Methylobacterium mesophilicum SR1.6/6: one gene and its partners. The protein of the gene in region 1 interacts with the protein of each later gene in a pairwise test. Links are inferred from orthologs where the notes say so. Each region holds a gene or a part of one and is shown in the gene's direction. Other genes may lie near its edges.

What was found. The genes of interacting proteins can lie anywhere in the genome.
Region 2: the proteins of MMSR116_RS03975 (region 1) and MMSR116_RS23030 interact in binary tests that used the Escherichia coli proteins (3 or more experiments, as listed by UniProt). The link is inferred for Methylobacterium mesophilicum SR1.6/6 from one-to-one orthologs.
Region 3: the proteins of MMSR116_RS03975 (region 1) and MMSR116_RS30200 interact in binary tests that used the Escherichia coli proteins (3 or more experiments, as listed by UniProt). The link is inferred for Methylobacterium mesophilicum SR1.6/6 from one-to-one orthologs.

What each region holds. Positions count from the first base shown.
Region 1 is NZ_CP043538.1:853,229-861,441, reverse strand. What follows is about bases 1-2,963. They hold MMSR116_RS03975 (P-II family nitrogen regulator), read left to right. Parts: upstream 1-1,294; coding sequence 1,295-1,633; downstream 1,634-2,963. Other genes in these bases: MMSR116_RS03970 (ammonium transporter), read left to right, coding at 1,698-2,963; tesB (acyl-CoA thioesterase II), read left to right, coding at 95-994. Outside these bases: more of MMSR116_RS03970, read left to right, coding at 2,964-3,197; MMSR116_RS03965 (phosphoserine transaminase), read right to left, coding at 3,362-4,531; tRNA (guanosine(37)-N1)-methyltransferase TrmD, read right to left, coding at 4,884-5,633; MMSR116_RS03955 (class I SAM-dependent methyltransferase), read left to right, coding at 5,709-6,440; MMSR116_RS03950 (DUF4239 domain-containing protein), read left to right, coding at 6,526-7,317; ribosome maturation factor RimM, read right to left, coding at 7,319-7,948; rpsP (30S ribosomal protein S16), read right to left, coding at 8,036-8,213. UniProt on the Escherichia coli protein: Involved in the regulation of nitrogen metabolism. Regulates the activity of its targets by protein-protein interaction in response to the nitrogen status of the cell.
Region 2 is NZ_CP043538.1:4,845,725-4,852,879, forward strand. The notes cover bases 2,846-5,844. They hold MMSR116_RS23030 (two-component system sensor histidine kinase NtrB), read left to right. Parts: upstream 2,846-3,773; coding sequence 3,774-4,916; downstream 4,917-5,844. Other genes in these bases: dusB (tRNA dihydrouridine synthase DusB), read left to right, coding at 2,846-3,777; ntrC (nitrogen regulation protein NR(I)), read left to right, coding at 4,965-5,844. Outside these bases: MMSR116_RS23005 (FAD-dependent oxidoreductase), read right to left, coding at 1-93; MMSR116_RS23010 (CinA family protein), read right to left, coding at 116-613; MMSR116_RS23015 (MAPEG family protein), read left to right, coding at 717-1,115; MMSR116_RS23020 (bifunctional 2-C-methyl-D-erythritol 4-phosphate cytidylyltransferase/2-C-methyl-D-erythritol 2,4-cyclodiphosphate synthase), read right to left, coding at 1,247-2,578; more of dusB, read left to right, coding at 2,752-2,845; more of ntrC, read left to right, coding at 5,845-6,431; MMSR116_RS23040 (hypothetical protein), read right to left, coding at 6,766-7,035; MMSR116_RS31455 (ribosome modulation factor), read left to right, coding at 7,124-7,155.
Region 3 is NZ_CP043538.1:6,329,063-6,336,610, reverse strand. What follows is about bases 2,846-6,237. They hold MMSR116_RS30200 ([protein-PII] uridylyltransferase), read left to right. Parts: upstream 2,846-3,244; coding sequence 3,245-6,037; downstream 6,038-6,237. Other genes in these bases: grpE (nucleotide exchange factor GrpE), read left to right, coding at 6,142-6,237; MMSR116_RS30205 (TAXI family TRAP transporter solute-binding subunit), read left to right, coding at 2,846-3,162. Outside these bases: MMSR116_RS30215 (putative DNA modification/repair radical SAM protein), read right to left, coding at 1-906; MMSR116_RS30210 (regulatory protein RecX), read right to left, coding at 983-1,510; more of MMSR116_RS30205, read left to right, coding at 1,735-2,845; more of grpE, read left to right, coding at 6,238-6,753; MMSR116_RS30190 (hypothetical protein), read right to left, coding at 6,771-7,142; MMSR116_RS30185 (outer membrane protein), read right to left, coding at 7,321-7,548.

The sequences.
Region 1 (8,213 bases):
CGGATCTCCTGGACTCGCGCGTGCGGAACGCGTGGATTGGTTCGTCGGAAACGCCTATGTCGCACGCGGGCAACGAACGGAAACCCCGCGGGTCATGACCGACGCCAACACCGACGCGATGACGGATGCCGTCGCCGAACTGATCGCCATTCTCGACCTTGAGCGCCTCGAGGTCGACCTGTTCCGCGGCCAGAATCCGAAGACCGGCTGGCGGCGCGTCTTCGGCGGGCAGGTCGTGGCTCAGGCGCTGGTCGCCGCGACCCGGACCGTGCCGGACGACCGCCCGGCCCACTCCCTGCACGCCTATTTCATGCTCCCGGGCGATCCGCGGACGCCGATCGTCTACGAGGTCGAGCGCATCCGGGATGGCCGAAGCTTCACCACGCGCCGGGTCAAGGCGATCCAGCACGGTCGCGCAATCTTCGCCACGACGATCTCTTATCAAGTGTCCGAAGTAGGCCTCACGCACCAACCGGCGATGCCGACGGTGGCGGGACCGGAGGGGCTCCTCGACGGCAAGGCCCTGGCTCAGGCCGGCGGCACCGGCATGCCTGAGGCGATCGCCGCCTATTTCGGCCGCGACCGCCCGATCGCGCTGCGGCCGGTCGACCTCAACCGCTACATCGCGGCGGACAAGGGCGGCCGACCGCCCGAGCCGATCTTCAATGTCTGGCTGCGGGCGGCCTCGACGCTGCCGGACGATCCCGCACTGCATCGGGCCGTGCTGGCCTATGCCTCCGACATGACCCTGCTCGACGTATCGTTGATCCCGCACCGGCGTTCGGTGTTCGATCCCACCATTCAGGCTGCGAGCCTGGATCATGCCCTCTGGTTCCATCGCCCGGTCAAGACCGACGATTGGCTCCTCTACGCACAGGACAGCCCGGTCGCGAGCGGGGCCCGCGGCTTCGCCCGGGGCCAGATCTTCGACCGCGCCGGCAACCTCGTGGCGTCGGTCGCGCAGGAGGGTCTGATCCGCCCGACTAAGGATTAACTGCGCTTGCCAAACGTGTGTTGCGAGAGGGCAACACCGCCGACTGCTTAGTTTTTAGCTCTTTGCCCATCTTCTGGGCGTTTCAGCGCGAACTGCTGCCTTGATGGCAGCCGCTACGGTCTAATCCGTGGGCAAAAGTCATCCCGACGCAAAAGTTCCCCGCCAAGCTTACTTGGCACAGTCCTTGAATAGCGGCGTCCGACCGCAGGCCATCCCGAGCCTGCAGGCGACCCGCGCCGGGTCGTCCAGCAGATCGGGTGACGGCAACGGTTCCCAGGGATTTCGAAGGGGGCGTCGCCCATGAAAATCGTGATGGCCATCATCAAGCCGTTCAAGCTCGAGGAGGTGCGCGACGCGCTCACCGGCATCGGCGTCCACGGCCTGACGGTGACGGAGGTGAAGGGCTACGGGCGCCAGAAGGGCCACACCGAGATCTATCGCGGCGCGGAATACGCGGTGAGCTTCCTGCCCAAGCTGAAGATCGAGGTGGCCGTCGCCTCCGACCTGACCTCGAGCGTGATCGATGCCATCGCGGGGGCCGCCCGCACCGGCCAGATCGGCGACGGTAAGATCTTCGTCATGCCGCTGGAGAAGGCGGTGCGCATCCGGACCGGCGAGACCGACGCGGACGCCCTCTGATCCGCGGCCGCCGACCGCAGACTTCCTGAACCAACACGGATTCAAGACCGGGAGCCACGTGCCCATGAAACTTCGTCATGCCCTCATGCTCGGCTTGGGAGGCGCGGCTCTCGCCGCCCTCCTGATCGAGCCGTCCCTCGCGCAGACGCCGACACCGGAAGCCGCTTCACCGCCCCCATCCCCGATCCCCAACAAGGGTGACACGGCCTGGATGATGATCTCCTCGGCCCTCGTGCTGATGATGTCGGTGCCGGGTCTCGCGCTGTTCTACGGCGGCCTCGTGCGCACCAAGAACATGCTCTCGGTCCTCACCCAGGTCTTCGCGATCGTGTCGATCGTCGGCCTGCTCTGGGTGTTCTACGGCTATAGCCTCGCCTTCACCAACGGCGCCGGCCTCAACGACTTCGTAGGCGGCTTCTCGAAGGCCTTCCTGAAGGGCATCGACGCCAACTCCACCGTGGCGACCTTCTCCAACGGCGTCGTGATCCCCGAATACGCGTATCTGTGCTTCCAGATGACGTTCGCGATGATCACCCCGGCGCTGATCGTCGGCGCCTTCGCGGAGCGGATGAAGTTCTCGGCCCTGGTGGTGTTCACGATTCTCTGGGTCACAGTTATCTACTTCCCGATGGCCCACATGGTCTGGTACTGGGCCGGCCCGGACGCGGTCGGCAACGCCGCCAAGGCGCTCGCCGCCGCCACCGACGACGCCTCGAAAGCCACCGCCCAGGCGGCGCTGGACGCGGTCAACAAGGATGCCGGCTTCCTTTTCCAGAAGGGCGCCCTCGACTTCGCCGGCGGCACCGTGGTGCACATCAACGCCGGAATCGCCGGCTTCGTCGGCTGCCTGATCATGGGCAAGCGCATCGGCTACGGCCGCGACCTCCTTGCCCCCCACTCCCTGACCATGACGATGATCGGCGCCTCGCTGCTGTGGGTCGGCTGGTTCGGCTTCAACGCCGGCTCGAACCTCGAGTCCAACGGCACGGCCGCGCTCGCCATGCTCAATACCTTCGTGGCGACCTGCGGCGCCGCGGTGGCGTGGCTGTTCGCCGAGTGGGCGCTCAAGGGCAAGCCGTCGCTGCTCGGCATGCTGTCGGGTGCGGTCGCCGGCCTCGTGGCCGTCACCCCGGCCTCGGGCTTCGCTGGCCCGATGGGCTCGATCGTGCTCGGCCTCGTCGCCGGCGTGGTCTGCTTCGTGATGTGCTCGACGGTGAAGAACGCGCTCGGCTACGACGACTCGCTCGACGTCTTCGGCGTCCACTGCGTCGGCGGCATCCTGGGTGCGCTGGCGACCGGCATCCTGGTTGACCCGAACCTCGGCGGCGTCGGCATCCCCGACTACACCTCGAAGCCGGGCGAGCTCGCGGTCGGCGCCTACGACATGATGAGCCAGCTCATCATCCAGGCCGAGGCGGTCGGCCTGACGCTCCTGTGGTCGGGCATCGGCTCGGCGATCCTCTACAAGCTCGTCGACGTGACGATCGGCCTGCGTGTCACGCAGGAGGAGGAGCGCGAGGGCCTCGACATCGCCGATCACGGCGAGCGCGCCTACAACTACTGAGATGGGAAGGCGCGGTCCTGCGGGGCCGCGCCCGCCCATGAGAAGACCCTGGCTCCCTGTGGGCCGGGGTTTTTTGTTGCGGCCCCGTCGTCAGGCCGACATCGCTTCGCCACGCTCGCGAAGCCGGTCGGCCTCGATCTGCAGCCGGAACGATGCCGCTTCGCTCACGCGGCCCGCGTCAGCGCCGCCTTCTCCTCCGCGAAGGCCCAGTCGAGCCAGGGCGTCAGCGCCTCGAGATCGGCCGTCTCCACCGTGGCGCCGCACCAGATCCGCAGGCCTGCCGGGGCGTCGCGATAGGCGCCGATGTCGAGGGCCACGCCCTCCCGGTCGAGGCGCTCGACGAGACGAGCGGCGAAGGCCGCCACGGCCGCGTCGCCCCGGGCCAGCACGTCCGGGTCGGCGATCACGAGGCAGACGCCGGTGTTCGAGTAGGTCGCCGGGTCGACCGCGAGCGGCGCGATCCAGGGCGTGCGCGCCACCCAGTCGTAGATCACCTGCGCATTCGCGTCCGCCCGCGCGTGGAGAGCCCTCAACCCGCCGATCCGCTCGGCCCAGTCCAGCGTGTCGAGGTAATCCTCCACGGCCAGCATCGACGGCGTGTTGATCGTGTCGCCCTTGAAGATGCCCTCGATCAGTTTGCCGTCCTTGGTCAGGCGAAAGACCTTCGGCAGGGGCCAGGCTGGTGTGTGGCTCTCAAGCCGTTCCACCGCCCGGGGCGAGAGGATCAGCATGCCGTGCGCCGCCTCGCCGCCCATCACCTTCTGCCAGGAGAAAGTCACGACATCGAGCTTGTCCCAGGGCAGCGGCTGCGCGAAGGCCGCTGAAGTGGCGTCGCAGATTGTCAGCCCCTCGCGGTCGGCTGCGATCCACTCGCCGTCCGGCACCTTCACGCCGGCCGCGGTGCCGTTCCAGGTGAAGACCACGTCGCTGTGCCGCGTGTCGATGGCCGCGAAGTCCGGCAGGACGCCGTAGGGCGTCTGGTGGATCCGCGGGGCGATCTTGAGCTGCTTGAGCGCGTCCGTGACCCACTCCTTGCCGAACGCTTCCCAGGCGGCGACTTCCACCGGCCTCGGGCCGAGCATCGTCCACATCGCCATCTCGACGGCGCCCGTGTCGGAGGCCGGCACGATGCCGATCCGGTAATCGGCCGGCACCTGCAACACCGAGCGCGTGAGATCGATTGCCCGGCCGAGCTTCGCCTTGCCGAGGGGCGAACGGTGCGACCGGCCCAGCGCCGCATCGGCCAGGGCGGCCGGGCTCCAGCCCGGGCGCTTGGCACAGGGGCCGGAGGAGAAATGGGGCACGCGCGGGCGCTGCGTGGGGCGGCTAGTCATGACGATTCCATCCTTGCAGAGGGTCGCTCCTCGGCGGGGAGGCGCGTCCCGGACCCGCGCATGCGCCCAAACCGGTCGTCTGGCAAGCGCCTGTCCGGCCAGCAGTCTTCGGCGCCTGCACCCGGCCGGGACAGCCCGTTCGGACGCGCGGAACAGTCGATTAAGCTTGGGGCGTTAGCCTTAATGGCGTGCCGTGTTGTGTTCGAGGTACGCCGATGTCTATCCACAGCGTCGCGATATTGGCGGTTTGGTCCGCTCTGCTTGTGGTTATTGGGGCCTTAACGGCCCACGCCGCGCTCCCGAGCCGCCTGCGGCGGCCGGTGCCCCAGCCGCTGCTCCTCGATCCCCTGGATTACGACCGGGACGGCCCGGTGATCGACTTGGAGGCGGCCTGATCGCGGCGGCTTCCGCCGGGCAGGTCCGGGCGACGCTCGGCGGTGATGCGTTCGGCCTCCGCACGCCGCCAGCGGGCGATGGCCGCGTGATTGCCGCTGGAGAGGACATCCGGGATCGCCCGACTCTCCCAGTCGCGGGGGCGGGTATAATGCGGATATTCGAGGAGCCCGCCCTCGAAACTCTCCTCGATGCCGGATTCCATTTTGCCCATCACGCCGGGCAGCAGGCGAACGCAGGCGTCCAGCACCACCAGAGCGGCGATCTCGCCGCCCGAGAGCACGTAGTCGCCGATGGAGACTTCCTCCAGGCTGCGCCCTTCGATCACCCGCTCGTCGACCCCCTCGAAGCGCCCGCAGACGATCAGCGCGCCCGGGCCTCCGGCAAGGTCGCGCACCCGCGCCTGAGTGAGGGGGCGGCCGCGGGGCGACATCAGGAGCCGCGGGCGCTGGTCGTCGGCCCCGGTCGCCGCGTCGATGGCGGCGGCGAGCACGTCGCAGCGCAGCACCATTCCGGCACCGCCGCCGGCCGGCGTGTCGTCAACCGATCGGTGACGGCCGAGCCCGTGCTCGCGGATGTTGCGAGCCTCCAGGGTCCAGTCGCCTCGCGTCAGCGCGTCGCCCGAGAGCGACACGCCGAGCGGGCCCGGGAACATCTCCGGGTAAAGGGTGAGGATCGTGGCCCGCCAGGGCGCGTCCGCGTGTGTCATGGCGCTTGATCGCGCGCGGGGTGCGGCACGGTCAACGCCGTCGGCACCGATGGGACCCGCGGCGGGTTGTCGGCCATGACCCGCACCCTGGCTTGCCTGATCGTCGCCTTCACCGCCGCCGTCGCCGGACCGGTTCTTGCGGCCGGGCCGCTGGCGCCGCCCGGGGCGCCCGCCGGCGCCTTCCCCGAGCCCGACCGGCCGGTCGCCGAGATCGTCGCTCCGCGCTGGTCCTCGGAAGCCGAGCGCGACAGGGCCGGCGAGTTCGAGGCCGTCGCCAAGGGCATGACCATCGCGCCCGGTGAGACGGTGGCGGATATCGGCGCCGGCAGCGGCTACTACGTTGTGCGGCTGAGCCCCCGGGTCGGGCCCGGTGGCCGGGTGCTGGCCGAGGATGTGACCCCGGCGTACTTGGCGGCTCTCGAAAAGCGCGTGGCGGCTCTCGGGAACGTCACGGTCGTGCAGGGCGAGCCCCACGATCCGCGCCTGCCGCCCTCCGGCGTGGACGCCGCGATCCTCGTCCACATGTACCACGAGATCACTCAGCCCTTCGGTCTCCTTTACAATCTCGCGGCGTCGATGCGGCCTGGCGGTCGGGTCGGCATCGTCGATGCGGACGACATCCCGTCCCGGCACGGGACGCCGCCGGCGCTCCTGCGCTGCGAACTCACGGCCGCCGGCTATCGCGAGACCGGCTTCCACCCGCTGAAGGGCGGTGCCTACCTCGCGGTGTTCGCGGCCCCCGCGCCCGATCAGCGGCCGAGCCCGGCGGCGATCCGACCCTGCCGCGACGCCGCGACGCCGCGCTGAGCCGCCGGCACGGGCGCGATCTTCACGGTTTCTCAGCCCGCGCCCGGCAGCATCACGGCTCGTCCTTCTCGGTGCAGGCCGGCGCATGCTCTTCGGTTTCTGGCTCGACCAGCCCCTCTGGGCCATCTTCGCCATCCTAGCCGTGCCGTTCGCAGTCCTGAGCGCGTTCCTGTGGCTGGCGACCCGCCTGCGCCCGACGCGCCCCCTGATGGTCCGGCTCGGTGCGGGCATGGTTCCCACCTACTTCACGGCGATCGCCACCCTGCTGGCGCTCCTGACCGGATTCGTGGCGAACGATGCATGGGAGCGTCAGCGGTCGGCGGCCCGGACGCTTCAGGCCGAGCGTGCCAACGCGCTGGCGGTCTATGACCTCAGCCTCGCCTCAGTTTCCGACATGCGCAACATCCGGGAGGCGCTCGCCGCCTATCTCGACGTGGTGATCACGCAGGAATGGCCGCGCATGAGCGAGGGCGGCTACGCGCCCCAGGCCGGGACCGGGCTGCGGCGACTCCTCGAAACGGTATCCGATCCGAAGATCACCGCCGAGGCGGGGGCGCCGGTCCATGCCGCGCTGCTGAACGCCGCCATGGCCCTGCGGGCCGATCGCGGCGAGCGGCTGGCGCTGTGCCGGACCGCCAGCGACGAGACCAAGTGGCTGACGCTCCTGGTGCTCGCGGCCCTGACCCTCGTGGCCCTGGGTCTGGTCCACACGGAGCACGCCGCGGCCCAGGCGACGGTCCTGGCGACTTTCTCGCTGGCGATGGTGACGACCCTCGGCCTGATCGCGCTCCACGAGCGCCCGTTCGACGGGCCGCTTGCGATGAGCGCCGAGCCCCTGATCATCGCGCACACCGTCGTGGTGGGAGCGGCGCCGTAGGTCAGCCCGGATCGTCGGCAGGCTTCTCGCCGGGCGGCGCGAAAAGATCCTCCGGCACCGCCACGGTGACGCGGCGCCCGGCCATGTCGAGGGTCGGCACGAACGCCTTGGTAAAGGGCAGGAGGGCAGTGGCGCCGCCGCCCGGCGGGCGCAGCTCGAGGAGGTCGCCGCCGCCGTAATTCGGCACGGCCACGATCGTCCCGATAACGGCTCCGGCCGCGTCCACCGCGGTGGCGCCGATCAGGTCCGCCGCGTAGACCTCGTCCTCGTCTTCTGGGGCGGCCAGGCGGTCGCGGGGGACGAAGACGGCGACGCGGTTCAGCGCCTCCGCGGCGTTGCGGCCGGAGACGCCTTTCACCCGGGCGACCAGCATATCGGGTGAGGAACCCGGCGCGGGGCGCACGTCGGCGAGCGTCAGCGTGCGCCCGTCCGCGGTCAGCAGCGCTCCGTAGCTGGCGATCGCCTGCGGATCGCCCGTGTAGGATTTGAGGCGGATCTCGCCGTTCAACCCGTGCGCCCGCCCGAACTCGCCCAGGAGGACGAGGTTCGGATCGGGCGGCACGGGCTGAGCGGCCGGCTTCGGGGCCGGTGCCCTGGGCGAGGTCGCGGCGCCGGGCGCGATCGCTCCGATGGCCGGACTCGTGCGGCCGCGGCGGCCGCCGTCGCGGGGGAAGGACCTGCGGGGCGGCGCGCCATGGCAATCGACCTTCGCTGCGCCTTAGGCGGCGGCGTCCTCGGCGGGGGCGGCGGCCTTCTCGGCGCGCTTGGCGGCACGCTCCTTGGCCTTCTCGCCAGGCTCCGCCTTCTGCGGATTGTTGCGGGTCGGGCGCTTGGCGAGGCCGGCCTGGTCGAGGAAGCGCAGGACGCGATCGGTCGGCTGCGCACCCTTGGCGAGC
Region 2 (7,155 bases), 4.0 Mb from region 1 along the record:
CACGTCGATTCCGGCCCGCGCGAAAAGCAGCCCGGCCATCATCCCGGCGGGACCGCCGCCGACGACGCAGAGGCGGGTCTTCACCGTGTCCATGGCCGTCCTCCCCGAACCGTGATCAGTTGCCCAAGGCATTCTCCAGGAGGCCGAGCGCGTCGGCCACGGCGGCCCGGCGGATGCCCGCGCGACCCAGATCGCCGTAGCGCCGCTCCAGATGGCGCGCGGCGCCATCCCGCAGCGCGAGACCGAAATGGACCAGCCCCACCGGCTTCCCGGCGCTGCCCCCGCCCGGGCCGGCGATGCCGGTGATCGCCACGGCCACGGAGGCCGGTGCCGCGGCGAGCGTTCCGATGGCCATCGCCCGCGCGACCGGCTCGCTGACGGCGCCGTGCTGGCGGATCACGTCCATCGGAACGCCGATCGCCTCGGCCTTCGCCGCATTGGAATAAGTGACGAAGCCGCGCTCCAGAACGGCGGAAGACCCGGGAACGGCGGTAAGCAGGCCAGCCACGAGGCCGCCGGTGCAGGACTCGGCCGTGGCGATGGTGCACCCGGCCGCCGCGTAGGCTGCCACCAGAGCCTCAGCCCGGGCGAGAAGCTCGGCGTCGTCGATCATCGCGAACGGGCTCCCCTCGGACGGTCACGCCCTATCTCGTGTTGTGACTCAAGGCCGAGCCGGGCTCAAGGACCGGCGGCCCCAACCCGGAGACACCCCATCCATGATCTTCCCCGCGACCACGGCCTTCTTTGCTGGGCTGCTCGCCCTCGTCTACCTGGGCCTGTCGGGATGGGTGATCGGGAGCCGGGTCTCCGACAACGTCCTGCTCGGCGACGGCGGCGACGACGCGGTGCTCAAGCGTATTCGCTCGCACGCCAATTTCTCGGAATACGTGCCGCTGGCGCTCATCCTGATCGGCCTGCTGGAAGCCGGCGGCGGCGGCCACGGGCTGGTGCAAGGGCTGCTGGTCGCGCTCCTCGTCGGCCGGATCCTGCACCCGATCGGGATGTTCGCGCCGCCGAACTCCCCGCGTCAGTTCGCCTGCCGGGGCGGCGGCATCCTGCTGACGCTGGCGACGCTCGGCGTCGCCGCGATCGCGCTGCTCCTTCGCACGGCCTGAGGCGGGTCACGGAACAGAGAGCCAGTCACGGTCTGCCGACAGCGCCCGCGCGACAATCGTTGCCCGCCAGGAAGGACGCGCGTGTTCCCCACGACCGCGTCTCGGGAGCCCGCGGCCGGGAACGGAAACGATCAGCCCTGCCGCATCGCCGTCTCGGCCTGGGCATCGAGGGCGGGGCCGTCCTCCTCGGGCAGCCGCACGGTCGCGGCGGCCTGGGCGGCGAGCCCCTCCGCCCGCCCGACGAAGCCGAGCTTCTCCGTGGTCGTCGCCTTGATGGAGACCGCCGACAGCGGCACGCCCGCGATGGCCGCGATGCGTGCCCGGATCTCCTCGCGGTGCTTTCCGATGCGCGGCGCCTCGGCCAGCACGGTGATGTCGAGGTGGTCGATGCGGCCGCCGCGGGCTCGGACGAGGTCGCAGGCATGGGCGAGGAACTGGTCCGAGGATGCGCCGCGCCAGCGCTCGTCTGAGGGCGGGAAATGCGTTCCGATATCGCCGTCCGCGATGGCGCCCAGCAGTGCGTCGGTCAGCGCGTGGAGCGCCACGTCCCCGTCGGAATGGGCGAGCACGCCGCGGTCGGCCGGGATCTTCACGCCGCCCAGCCAGACATGGTCGCCGGTGGTGAAGGCGTGCACGTCGAAGCCGGTGCCGAGGCGGGTGACGTAGGTGGTCATGGCGCGGGCTCCGGGCGCTGGCGTCTCAAGGGTTTCCGACGCGAAGGCGCGGTCGGCCTCGATCAGGTCGGCGGGCTGTGTAATCTTGCGGTTGGCGACATCGCCGGCAAAAACCACCACCGGTAAGCCGGCCCATTCGGCCAGCGCGCCGTCGTCGGTGAAGCCGTCGAGGCCCTGCGCGGCGGCGTCCCGGTGGGCGCCGAGCAGCGGGCCGAAGGCGAAGGCCTGGGGCGTCTGCACCGCGCGCAGGTGCTCCCGGGGTGGGGTCTCGTGCACCCGGCCGATGCCCGGAGCGATGTCGACCACGCGCTTGACCGTGTCGGTCACCGGCACGCCGGGCACGGCCGCGCCGTGATCCCGGCCCGCCCCGATCGCGCGGGCGATCAGCGCCGCGTCCACATAGGGGCGCGCCGCGTCGTGGACCAGCACGATCTCGGGCTCGGCGCCCGCCGCCAGAGCCTCCAGCCCGGCCCGCACGGAGAGCTGGCGCGTGGCGCCGCCCTCGACGGGCTCGGCGATCTTCGTCCGGACCGCGGGAGCGAGCTCGTCGAGGCAAGAGCGGAAGAACTCCGCCGCGTCGGCCGCGATCACCGGCTGAATCCGGTCGATCGCGTCCTGGGCGGCGAGGGCGGCCAGCGTCCGCGTCAGGACCGCCTGCCCGCCGACGCGGCGGTACTGCTTGGGCGTGCCGCCGCCGATGCGGATACCGCGGCCCGCCGCCACCACCACCGCGGCGACGCCGGTTCCCGCACTGGCAGGTCCGGTGGCTGGTGTGCCGGTGGCGGACATGGGCGAATGTCTCGTGGATTCCTGAAGCATGCAGGGCGGCGGCCGGCGCGCTAGTCGGCCGTGCCGCCGGAGCTCTGCCGCGGCGGGTGCCCGTCGTTTAAGCGGGGGAGGGTTCGAAATCAACGCGCGGCCCCGCTTGCCAGCGGACCGGCCTTGCCTCATTGTTGTGCAGAATGGCGACTGATCATTATTTGAGCGCGCTGCGCCGCGGAGCTGCGAATGCCGGAGCGGTGGAAGCCCGTCCGCTCTGCCTGCTCGCGCCCCTGTCGGGCGTCACCGACCTTCACATGCGTCGCATCGCCCGCCGCTCTGGGGCCGATGCGGTGATCTCCGAGATGGTAGCGGCGCGGGATCTCGCCCGCGGGTCCGGAGAGGCGGCCCTGCGCGCGGAGGGGACCGGCGTCGACCTCCACGTGGTTCAGCTCGTCGGCTGCGAGGCGAACCCGATGGCGGAGGCCGCCCGGATGGCGGAGGCCGGCGGTGCCCACGTGATCGACGTGAACATGGGCTGTCCGGCCAAGATCGTCACCGGCGTGGCCTCGGGCTCGGCGCTGATGCGCGACCTCGACCATGCGGAGCGCCTGCTCGCGGCGGTCCGCGGAGCGGTCTCGGTGCCGGTCACGGTCAAGATGCGCCTCGGCTGGGATGATGCGAGCCGGAACGCCGCGGATCTCGCCGTCCGCTCCGAGCGGCTGGGCCTGAACGCCGTGACGGTCCACGGGCGGACCCGGCAGCAATTCTACAAGGGGCGGGCCGACTGGACGGCGATCCGCGACGTGGTCGAGGCGGTGTCGATCCCGGTGATCGCCAACGGCGACGTGGTTGATCTCGCCAGCGCCCGCGCCTGCCTGGCGGCCTCGGGAGCCGCAGGGGTGATGATCGGGCGGGCCGCCACCGGTCGGCCCTGGCTGGTCGGCCGGATCGCGGCGGCCCTTGCCGGCCGGCCCGCCTCCGAGCCCGCCCGGGCGGAACAGGCTGCCCTCGCTGCCGAGCACTACACCGGCCTTCTGTCGCTCTACGGACGCGACATGGGGGTGCGGCATGCCCGCAAGCACCTCGCCGCCTATGCCGAGACCGGCGGCGCGCTGGATCCGGCCGAGCGCTCGGCGCTCCTGACGACCACCGATCCGGGAATCGCGCTCACGCTGCTGGCCCGGGCCTTCGCAGGTCCGGCGGACACGGTCCGGGAGGCCGCGTGACCGACGAGTCCCTCCCCCCGGAGAGCGGCGGCCGGCGCGACACCGCCGCGGAGGCCGTGCTCAACGCCCTGCCGCTCCCGGTCCTGACGATCGGCGGAGACGAGCGGATCCTCCACTGCAACCACGCGGCCGAGGCCTTCTTCGACTACTCCGCCCGGCTGATGCAGCGCCGCCGCCTGCGCGACATCATCCCGTTCGCCTCGCCGATCATCGCGCTGGTGGCCGAGGTGCGTCGCCGCCGCGCCAGCGTCAGCGAGTACCGGGTCGAGCTGACCCAGCCCCGGCTCGGGCTGGAGCGCAGCGTCGACGTCTTCGCGACGCCGCTCGGCGACGACGGCGACTCCGTGGTGATGATGCTCCAGGAGCGCACCATCGCCGACAAGATGAACCGACAGCTCACCCATCGGGGCGCCGCGCGCTCGATGGTGGCGCTCGGCGCCATGCTGGCCCACGAGATCAAGAATCCGCTGGCGGGCATCCGCGGCGCCGCGCAGCTCCTGGAGAGCACCGGCGCCGAGGAGGACCGGATGCTCACCCGGCTGATCTGCGACGAATCCGACCGGATCGTCCGCATCGTCGAGCGCATGGAACTCTTCGGCGACGAGCGTCCCTCCGACCGGGGCGCCGTCAATGTCCACGGGGTTCTCGATCAGGTGAAGCGCTCGGCGCAGTCGGGCTTCGCGCGGCATATCCGCTTCATCGAGACCTACGACCCGTCGCTGCCGCCGGTGCTCGGCAACCGCGACCAGCTGGTTCAGGTGATCCTCAACCTCGTGAAGAACGCCGCCGAGGCGATCGGGCCGGACGCCGTCGAGGGCGAGATCACCCTGTCGACCGCCTTCCGCACCGGCCTGCGGCTCCAAGTGCCGGGCTCGCGCGAGCGCGTCAGCCTGCCGATCGAGGTGGCGGTGCGCGACAACGGCCCGGGCATCTCGGCCGACCTGCTGCCCGACCTGTTCGACCCGTTCGTCACCACCAAGGCTCAAGGCTCCGGCCTGGGTCTTGCTTTGGTGGCCAAGATCGTCGGCGATCACGGCGGGATCGTCGAGTGCGATCCCGCCCCGCGCCGCACGGCGTTCCGCATCCTTCTGCCGATGTCGAGTGCCCGGGACGGGCGCGAATCGGCGGTCGATCCGTGATGTCGATCCCCGAATCCGGCCCCCCGTCGGAGGTCTGAGTAGAGAGTCATGCCGAACGGCCACATCATCGTCGCCGACGACGACGCCGCCATCCGCACCGTGCTCAACCAAGCGCTGTCACGGGCGGGCTACGAGGTGCGCTCGACGGGCAACTGCGCCACCCTCTGGCGCTGGGTCGCGCAGGGGGAGGGCGACCTCGTCATCACCGACGTGGTGATGCCCGACGAGAACGTGTTCGACCTGCTGCCGCGCATCAAGCGCGTGCGCCCCGAGCTGCCGATCATCGTGATGAGCGCGCAGAACACCTTCATGACGGCGATCCGAGCCTCGGAGCGGGGCGCCTACGAGTACCTGCCGAAGCCCTTCGACCTGAAGGAGCTGATCGCCATCGTGGGCCGGGCGCTCTCGCGCCCCCGCGGCGCGGCGCCGGCCGGGGCGCCCCCCGAGAACGAGGACATCCCGCTGGTCGGCCGCTCGCCGGCCATGCAGGAGATCTATCGGGCCCTCGCCCGGCTGATGCCCACCGACCTGACCGTGATGATCACCGGCGAGTCCGGCACCGGCAAGGAGCTGGTCGCCCGGGCGCTGCACGATTACGGCCGCCGCCGCACCGGCCCGTTCGTGCCGGTCAACATGGCGGCGATCCCGCGCGACCTGATCGAGTCCGAGCTGTTCGGCCACGAGAAGGGCGCGTTCACGGGGGCGCTCCAGCGCTCCGCCGGCCGGTTCGAGCAGGCCGAGGGCGGCACGCTGTTCCTCGACGAGATCGGCGACATGCCCATGGAGGCGCAGACCCGCCTGCTGCGCGTCCTGCAGCAGGGCGAGTACACCACGGTGGGCGGCCGGGTGCCGATCAAGACCAACGTCCGGATCATCGCGGCGACCAACAAGGACCTGCGGATCTCGATCCAGCAGGGCATCTTTCGCGAGGATCTGTTCTTCCGCCTCAACGTCGTTCCGCTGCGGCTGCCGGCCCTGCGGGAGCGGTCCGAGGACGTACCGGACCTCGTCCGCCACTTCTTCGTGCTGGTGGAGCGCGAGGGCCTCACCCGCAAGACGCTGGACGGCGACGCCATGGAGCGGCTCAAGCGCTACCGCTGGCCCGGCAACGTCCGCGAACTGGAAAACCTCGTCCGGCGGCTCGCCGCGCTCTACCCGCAGGAGACGATCACCGGCCCGGTGATCGAGGCCGAGCTCGACACCCTTCCGCTGGCCGCGCCCGCCAACCCGAACGCCAACGGCGGCGCCCGCAAGGCCGGGGCTGAGTCCGAGAGCCTCTCGAGCGCGGTGGAGCGCCACCTCTCGGATTATTTCTCGGGTTACCGGGACACGCTGCCGCCCCCCGGCCTCTATCACCGGATCCTGCGGGAGATCGAAGGCCCGCTGATCGGCGCGGCGCTGGCCGCCACCCGCGGCAATCAGATTCGCGCAGCGGAGCTCCTCGGGGTCAACCGCAACACCCTTCGCAAGAAGGTGCGCGACCTCGACCTGCAGGTCTTTCGGACGGCTCGGTAGGCGGCCGAGATCCGATACCGCTTCCGGCTGATAGCTTCGGCGCCGCCGTCTTTGCGAGCGCAGCGAAGCAACCCAGTGGCGCTCCGCCCTGGGTCACTTCGCTGCGCGCGTGATGACGGGAGGCGCGCGTCGACCGCAGCGTTCGAATGGTCACCGGTGAAGCAACGCGTCTGCAGACCGGCCTTCCGAACAGTCCCCCGAATTCTCAGGTTCCGCGGCGGCCCCACGGGAATTCCTCGGGCGTCGCGCGGCAGCCCGGTGGGCCCCTTCAAGGCCTCCGCTGCGCCCCGACCCCTCAGGATCAGGTCCAGGATGGGCATGAGGCTGCGGGCGCTCAGCGTCCAGGCAGTATCGGGTCGCCGCGCATCAACGCGTGCAGACGCTCGGTATCGAAGCCGTTCGGGATACTGGGAACAGCGGGCTTCGTGGCGGGCGTGGCCTTGGCCGGCGCCGGGAGCGAACCGGTGGCGGACGGCTCGGCCTGGGCGGCGCGGGCCACCGGTGCCGGCGCCAGATGGGCCAGCCGGTCGGCACTGACGAACACGACGACCGCCGTCGAGGCCAGGACGAGGACGCCGCCGAAGAGGGAACGCAGGATACGCACGCGACGACCCGGGACGCGACTTGAGACGGCAACAGAATAGGGGCGAGGCCGTTAACGAAGCCCCACCCCCAATCTTCGGGAGGCGATATTGACCAACGCCCAGGCCACTGCGAGCGACAG
Region 3 (7,548 bases), 5.5 Mb from region 1 along the record:
GGCGAGCATGCCGCCCTCGGAGGCGTCCGCGACCTCGTCGGGCGTGAATTCGTAATACCGCAGAAGCCAGTCGGCTTGGTACAGCCGGTGCTCCCGCTGGAGCGGCGGCGGCTTCGGCGGCAGGATCGCGGAGCCGTCCGGGATCGGGCTGAAGGCGGAATAATAGACCCGCTTCAGACCGACGCTGCCGTAGAGCAGCGCGCTCTTGCGGATCAGCGCCTCGTCGGTGGTGGAATCCGCGCCCACGATCACCTGCGTCGAGTGGCCGGCGGGGGAGAAGCGGCGCTTCTCGGCCTTGGCCTGTACGATGCGCTCGCCGATCTGTGCCATGGCGCCCTGGATCGCGGCACCGTCCTTCTCGGGGGCGAGGCGCTCAAGGCTGGCGTCGGTCGGCAGCTCGACGTTGATCGACAGGCGATCGGCGTAGAGGCCGGCCTCCTCGATCAGCCAGGGACTCGCCTCGGGGATCGACTTTAGGTGGATGTAGCCGGCGAAGCCATGGTCGCGCCGGAGCGATTTCGCCACCCGCGTCAGCAGCTCCATCGTGTGGTCGGGCGACTTGATGATGCCCGAGGAGAGAAACAATCCCTCGATGTAGTTCCGCCGGTAGAAATTCAGGGTGAGGTTGACGACTTCCTCGACCGAGAACTTCGCCCGCCTGACGTTCGAGGAGCGCCGATTGATGCAGTAGGCGCAGTCGAACAGGCACCAATTGGTCAATAGGATCTTGAGCAGCGAGACGCAGCGCCCGTCCGGCGTGTAGGCGTGGCAGATCCCGGCTCCGGTCGTGGAGCCGAGCCCGTCCTTGCCCGCAGCCCGCTTCGGCGCGGCCGAGGAGGCGCAGGAGGCATCGTACTTCGCGGCATCCGCCAGGATGCGCAACTTCTTGGCGAGAGCTTCGTCCATCGAACAGACAATGAACAACCCGGCCGAAGGTGCAAGCGCGGCCGCTCATTCACCCCGAGCCGCGATGCCGCACCCGTCACGCCGGAGCATCGCCCTCGTCGTCGACCACCCGTCGGGCGAGATCGTACGCGAAGCCGGCGCGCGCCAGGGCAGCCAGATCCCGGTCTCGATAGGCGGCCCGCTGATCCGGACGGCGGTGCGGGCCGAGCCGCCGCCGTTTGGCGTAGGCCCGGGCCGCCTGATCCTCAATCCCCTGCGCCTCCCCGTCGGCCAGGGCGTCGCGTTCCGCCTGCATGGCGGCCTCGACTACGTCGCGTGAAACGCCCTTGGCGGCGAGCTTGGCCGAGACGCCGCGGCTCGACGTGCCGCGGCGTCGCAGGGTGGCGAGGCGCATGTCGGCGAAGCGCGTGTCGTCCACGAGACCCGCCGAGACCGCCCGCGCCACGGTCGCGGTGACGAGGTCCGCGAAGGCCGCGGGGTCCTCGCCTCGGGCGCGGGCGCGCTTCTGGACGCGTCGCGCGAGGGTCCGGCGCAGCATCTCGGTCGAGGCGCTGTAGCGCTCCAGGTAATGAAGTGCTGCCCGCTCGAGCCAGGCCGGGCTCACCGGCCCCGGAGGTTTGATCTCCCGCTCACGGCGCTCTGGCGCGGATCCTGCAACGTTTGGCGGTTTCACCGGTTCTTCACGATCTCGACAGGTTTGCGTTCCATGACTCGGGTATGGAACGCGCGCAACGCGACAGGCTCGGCCATGGCCCGAACCACCGTTCTTCGTCCGGTCCCCCGCAGAACCGATGGCGGAGGCGCCTGCATGCCGCGGCGGCATCCCTGATGCGGCGCGAGTGGCTCCTGGTCCTGGTGGCCCTGGGGCTGGCCGCGGTCGCGGCCGGGATCGTCTATCTCTCGCGCCCGAATACCCTGACGGTGGCGGTCGGGCCGCAGGACGGGCCCGAGGCGGCGCTGATCGAGGCCTACGCCAACGCCCTCGACCGGGCTCGCGAAGATGTGCGCCTCAAGGTGGTGCGCTACGGCGACGTCCGCGACAGCGCCATGGCGCTCCAGCGGAACAAGGCTGACCTCGCCGTGGTGCGGCCGGACGTATTCTTGCCCGAGAACGGCCTGACGCTGGCGATCCTGCACGACGAGGCCCTGGTCATCGCGGCGCCCGAGGCGGCCGACATCGACGATGTCCCCGCACTGGCGCGCAAACGCCTCGGCATCGTGGTGCGGCACAGCGCCGACCTGTCCTTCCTGACAAACCTTCTCTCCTTCTACGACCTTGTGCCGGACACGCCCAGCGCGGATGCTGCGGAGGACGGTCAGGGGGCCAGTGAGCCCGAGGCCGCCGCGGGCCACGTCGTCGTGGTGCCCCTCAAGGTCGGCGAGGTCACGGCCGCGCTCACCGACAAGCGCGTCGACGCGGTCGCGGTGATCGCGAGCCCCGCCTCGAAGGCGGCCGCCGCCATGGTGCGGGCCGTCGAGCTCGGCGCGCCGGACCGCAAGATCGGCTTCGTCTCGATCCCGGACGGGGACGCGATCCTGCAGCGCTTCCCAGAGCTCCAAGCGGTGACCATCCCGGCCGGGACGTTCGGGGGCCGCCCGAAACGCCCCGACGAGGAGGTCAAGACCGTTGGCGCCTCGTACCGCCTGATGGCCCGCGGCACGGTGAGCCGAGTCGCGGTCGCCTCGGCGACGCAGCACCTGTTCGAGTGGCGCTCGCGGCTCGCCTCGGCGGCCCCCGTCGCAAAGCTGATGAAGGCGCCGGACTTCGACACCACGGTGGCAGCAACCTCCGCGCGCCTGCCGAACCACCCCGGCGCAGTCGACTATTTCGAGCGCGAGCAGCAGACCTTCCTCGACCGCTACGAGGATTACATCTACCTGTTCGCCTTCTTCGGCGGCACGATCGGCTCCGGCTTCGCCTGGCTCGGACAGCGGCTGGCCCGCAAGCGTCGGGAGCGTGTGGACTTCGTTCTCGACCGCCTCCTCGACATCATGCGCGAGGTGCGCGCGGCGACGAGCAGCGCCGAGCTCGACACCATCGCGGTCGAGACCGACGGGCTGGTGGCCGACGTGGTCTGCTACGCCCGGGAGCGCAGCATCGACGCCCGCACGGTGAGCGCGCTGATCCTGGCGGTCGACGGCGTCCACGCCGCCATCGCGGATGCGCGGCGGCAAATGAGCGAGGCCGAGCCGCGGGCGGCCGGCCGCAACCGGACCGCGCGGTTGCTGGCCCTCGACCTCCCGGCTGCGGAGTAGTGGTCGGCAGCCCGCGCAGCCCGCGGCGTCGGGTGCATCCTCCCGTGGCTGGCGGCGTAGGCATATCATGCTAACGGGAGCCATGTTCGATCCCGTCGCCGCCCTCGACACGGTCCTGGAGAACCTCGACCGGGAGGCCCGCGAGCCCACCAAGCTCCGGGCCGCGCTGGTGCCGCAGCTGCGCCGGGTGATCGAGGAGGGTCACCGCGCCGCTGAGGCGCAGCTCCTCGAGGACCGCAACGGGCTGCGCTGCGCCCAGACGCTCTCGGCGCTGACCGACGCCGTGGTCCGGGCGATCCACGACGCCGTGGTCTGGCGGCTCTACCCCAACGACAACCCCACCACCGGCGAGCAGCTCGCCGTGGTCGCCACCGGCGGCTACGGCCGGGGCACGATGGCGCCGGGCTCGGACATCGATCTGCTGTTCCTGCTCCCCTACAAGCAGACCGCGTGGTCGGAGAGCGTGGTCGAGGGCATGCTCTACGTCCTCTGGGACCTGAAGCTGAAGGTCGGCCACGCAACCCGCTCGGTGGAGGAGTGCCTGCGCGAGGCGCGGGCCGACATGACGATCCGCACCGCCCTCCTGGAGGCGCGGTTCCTGTTCGGCACGCGCACCCTCTACGAGGAGCTGGTGACGCGCTTCGACGCGGAGCTGGTGGTCGGCTCGGCCTCCGAGTTCGTGGACGCCAAGCTGCGCGAGCGCGACATGCGCGTCTCGAAGGCCGGTTCCTCGCGCTACCTCGTCGAACCCAACGTCAAGGACGGCAAGGGCGGTCTGCGTGACCTGAACACGCTGTTCTGGATCGCCAAGTACACCTACCGGGTGCGCGACCAGATCGAACTCGTCAGCGCCGGCCTGTTCACGCCCGAGGAATACGCGCTGTTCGAGCGCTGCGACGAGTTTCTGTGGCGGGTGCGCTGCCACATGCACTTCGCCACGAAGCGCGCGGAGGAGCGCCTGTCCTTCGGCCTGCAGCCGCGGATCGCCGAGCGCTTCGGATACGAGGCGCGGGGCGGCCTTTCCGGCGTCGAGCGCTTCATGAAGGCCTATTTCCGCATCGCCAAGGATGTCGGCGACCTGACCGCCATCGTCTGCGCGGAGCTGGAGGCGCGCCACGCCAAGCGCACGCCGGTGCTGGACCGCTGGATCGGGCGTTTCCGCGACCGCTTCCGCGCCACCGCCATGGAGGCGGAGGACTTCTGGATCGACCACGGCCGCGTGAACCTGCGCGCGGAGGACGCCTTCGAGCGCGACCCCGTCAACCTGATCCGGCTGTTCTGGCTCGCGGACCGGCACAACCTCGCGATCCACCCGGACGCCAAGCGCCTCGCCAGCCGCTCCCTGCGGCTCGTCAACCCGTCGCTGCGCGGGGACCCGGAGGCGAACCGCCTGTTCCTCGACATCCTGACTTCCCGGAACGCCCCCGAGGAGGCGCTGAGAGAGATGAACGAGGCGGGGGTGCTCGGCCGTTTCATCCCGGATTTCGGCCGCATCGTCGCGATGATGCAGTTCAACATGTACCACCACTTCACGGTGGACGAGCACCTGCTGCGCACGGTCGGCGTGCTGGCCGACATCGAATCGGGCCGCAACCAGGAGACCTATCCGCTGGTCTCGCGCCTCGTGCATTCGATCCACAACCGCACGGCGCTCTACGTGGCGATCCTGCTGCACGACATCGCCAAGGGCCGCCCGGAGGATCACTCGATCGCCGGTGCCGCCATCGCCGAGAAGCTCTGCCCGCGCTTCGGCCTCAACCAGGCCGAGACCGAGACGGTGCGCTGGCTGGTGGAGCACCACCTGCTCATGTCGATGACCGCGCAGAGCCGCGACCTATCGGACGCGAAGACGATCGAGCGCTTCGCCGCCAGCGTGCAGAGCCTGGAGCGGCTGAAGCTCCTGACCATCCTGACGGTGGCCGACATCACGGCGGTGGGCCCCGGGGTCTGGACGGCCTGGAAGGGCACCCTGGTCCGCACCCTTTACGACGAGACCGAGGTCTACCTGTCGGGGGGCCATTCCGAGATCGCCCGCACCGACAGGGTGCGCCTCGTCCAGATGAGCCTGCGCGAGCAGCTTCCGGCCTGGGCCTCCGACGAGTTCGACGCCTACGCGGCCCGGCACGGGCAGGCGTACTGGCTCAAGGTCGACGGCACGCGCCAGATCAAGAACGCCATCTTCCTGCGCGACGCGCTGCGCGACGGCCGGACCAGCGCCACCGACGTGGCCCTCGACCCGGTGCGCGGCGTCACCGAGATCACGATCTACTCGCCGGATCACCCGCGCCTGCTCGCCATCATCACCGGGGCCTGTGCGGCCGCGGGCAGCAACATCGTCGACGCGCAGATCTTCACAACCAACGATGGGTTCGCCCTCGACACGATCTTCATCTCCCGCGCGTTCGAGCGGGACGAGGACGAGCTGCGACGGACCAAGCGGGTCACGGCAGCGATCGAGCGGGCCCTCAAGGGCGAGATCCGAATCGCCGACCTCGTCGCCGACAAGCATCCGCAGACCAGCACGCGGGCCAAGACTTTCCCGGTGCCTCCGGACGTGACGATCGACAACGCCCTGTCGAGCCGGGAGACCGTCGTGGAGGTCACGGGCCTGGACCGCCCCGGCCTGCTCTACGAGCTGACCTCCGCCTTCGGCCGTCTCTCGCTCAACATCACCTCGGCCCACGTCGCGACCTTCGGCGAACGGGCCGTTGACGTCTTCTACGTCACCGATCTGACCGGCACCCGCGTCACCCAGCCCGACCGGCAGGCGGCCATCCGCAGCGCCGTCATGGAGGTCTTCGCCGGCGACGTCGCCGCCCTCAAGGCCGAGGGACTGGAAGCCCTCGTGGCGGCGCCGCCGCCGCGCGAAGCCTGACGGCCGGGTTGATTTCGCAGGCCCGCGGCCAGATATCTGCGCCGGTCCCGTCGGCCCCCGAACCACCCTGCCCTCACGACTGAATCGCGATGACGAGCAACGACATGCCCCAGGATGACCAGCGCCAGACCACGGTGGAAGCCGGCGCCGGCGCCGCGCAAGACGCCGCGCCGAACGGCCATGGCGCCGAGGCCACCGTCGATCCCGTAGCCGAGGCCCTCGCCCTGCTGACGGCCGAGCGCGACGAGTTGAAGGACCGGATGCTGCGCACGCTCGCCGAGATGGAGAACCTGCGCCGCCGGACCGAGCGCGAAGTGGCGGATGCCCGCGCCTACGCGGTCACCAACTTCGCGCGGGACGTGCTGAACGTCGCCGACAACATCCGCCGCGCCCTCGACAGCGTCCCGGCCGACGCGAAGGCGACGGCCGACGGCGCGCTGAAGGGCCTGATCGACGGGATCGAGCTCACCGAGCGCGACCTCGCCAAGACCCTGGAGCGCCACGGTGTGAAGATCGTCGAGCCCGAGGGCCAGAAGTTCGATCCGAACCGCCACCAGGCGATGTTCGAGGTGCCGAACCCGGAGGTTCCCGCCGGCACCGTCGTGCAGGTCGTCCAGGCCGGCTACGTCATCGGCGAGCGCGTCCTGCGTCCGGCCCTGGTCGGCGTGGCCAAGGGCGGCCCGAAGGCGGCGGCGAGCCCGGCCGACGCCGCCTGATAGCCCCGCGGCCTGCCCTACTGACAGGGCAGCGCCGTGGCGAAATCCGAGATGAACTGCGCCGTCTGCCGGATCTGAGCGGGCGTGCGCGGGTCGCGGGCGACGGCACCGGCCTCGACTTGGAGACGCCGGTGGCAGGCGCAACTCGTCAGGATTCCCGAGGACGGTTCGGTCGAGCAGGCATCATGGTGCGCGCAGGCGAGGTCCAGCGCGTCGATCGGCGGGTAATCGGGACCGCGACTCCCCGGTCCGCAGAAATTGCCGTAGATCAGGAGCGCCCCGCGCCCGGACGGCCCGGGCGGGACAATGTCCTGCGCCCGCGCGGGCGCCCCGCAGGCGAAGAGCGCGGCTATCAGCGTCGCGACGATGGTCAGGCTGGGAGCGTTCACGGCCGATCCTGTCGGGAATGCCTCCTGGCACCGCGCGGTGGTCCCGTGCGGGGTCCGGCATCCGCGACTCCGACCGGTGGCGGACAGCGTCCGCCGGCGGATCGAGTCCCGGAGCCGAACGACCTGCATAGCGCCCCAGCGGAGCTGAGCCGTCAAGATCTGCAGAACTCAATATTGTCTAGAATCGGTAATTCACACCCGCTCGAACCAGAGCGAATCCCGAGTCTTGTTTGCCGGCACCGTAATACGCGGGAGTGCTGGTGTTGTAGTATGTGGTTCCAGCGAATCCGCGGTCGAGGTGGAGGTACAGCGCTTCGATCTTTGCGGAGAGCTTCTCGGTGAAGGCGTACTCGATGCCGCCGCCAGCCGCGTAGCCGGTCCGGTCGGTCCCGGGCAGCGTGTAGGG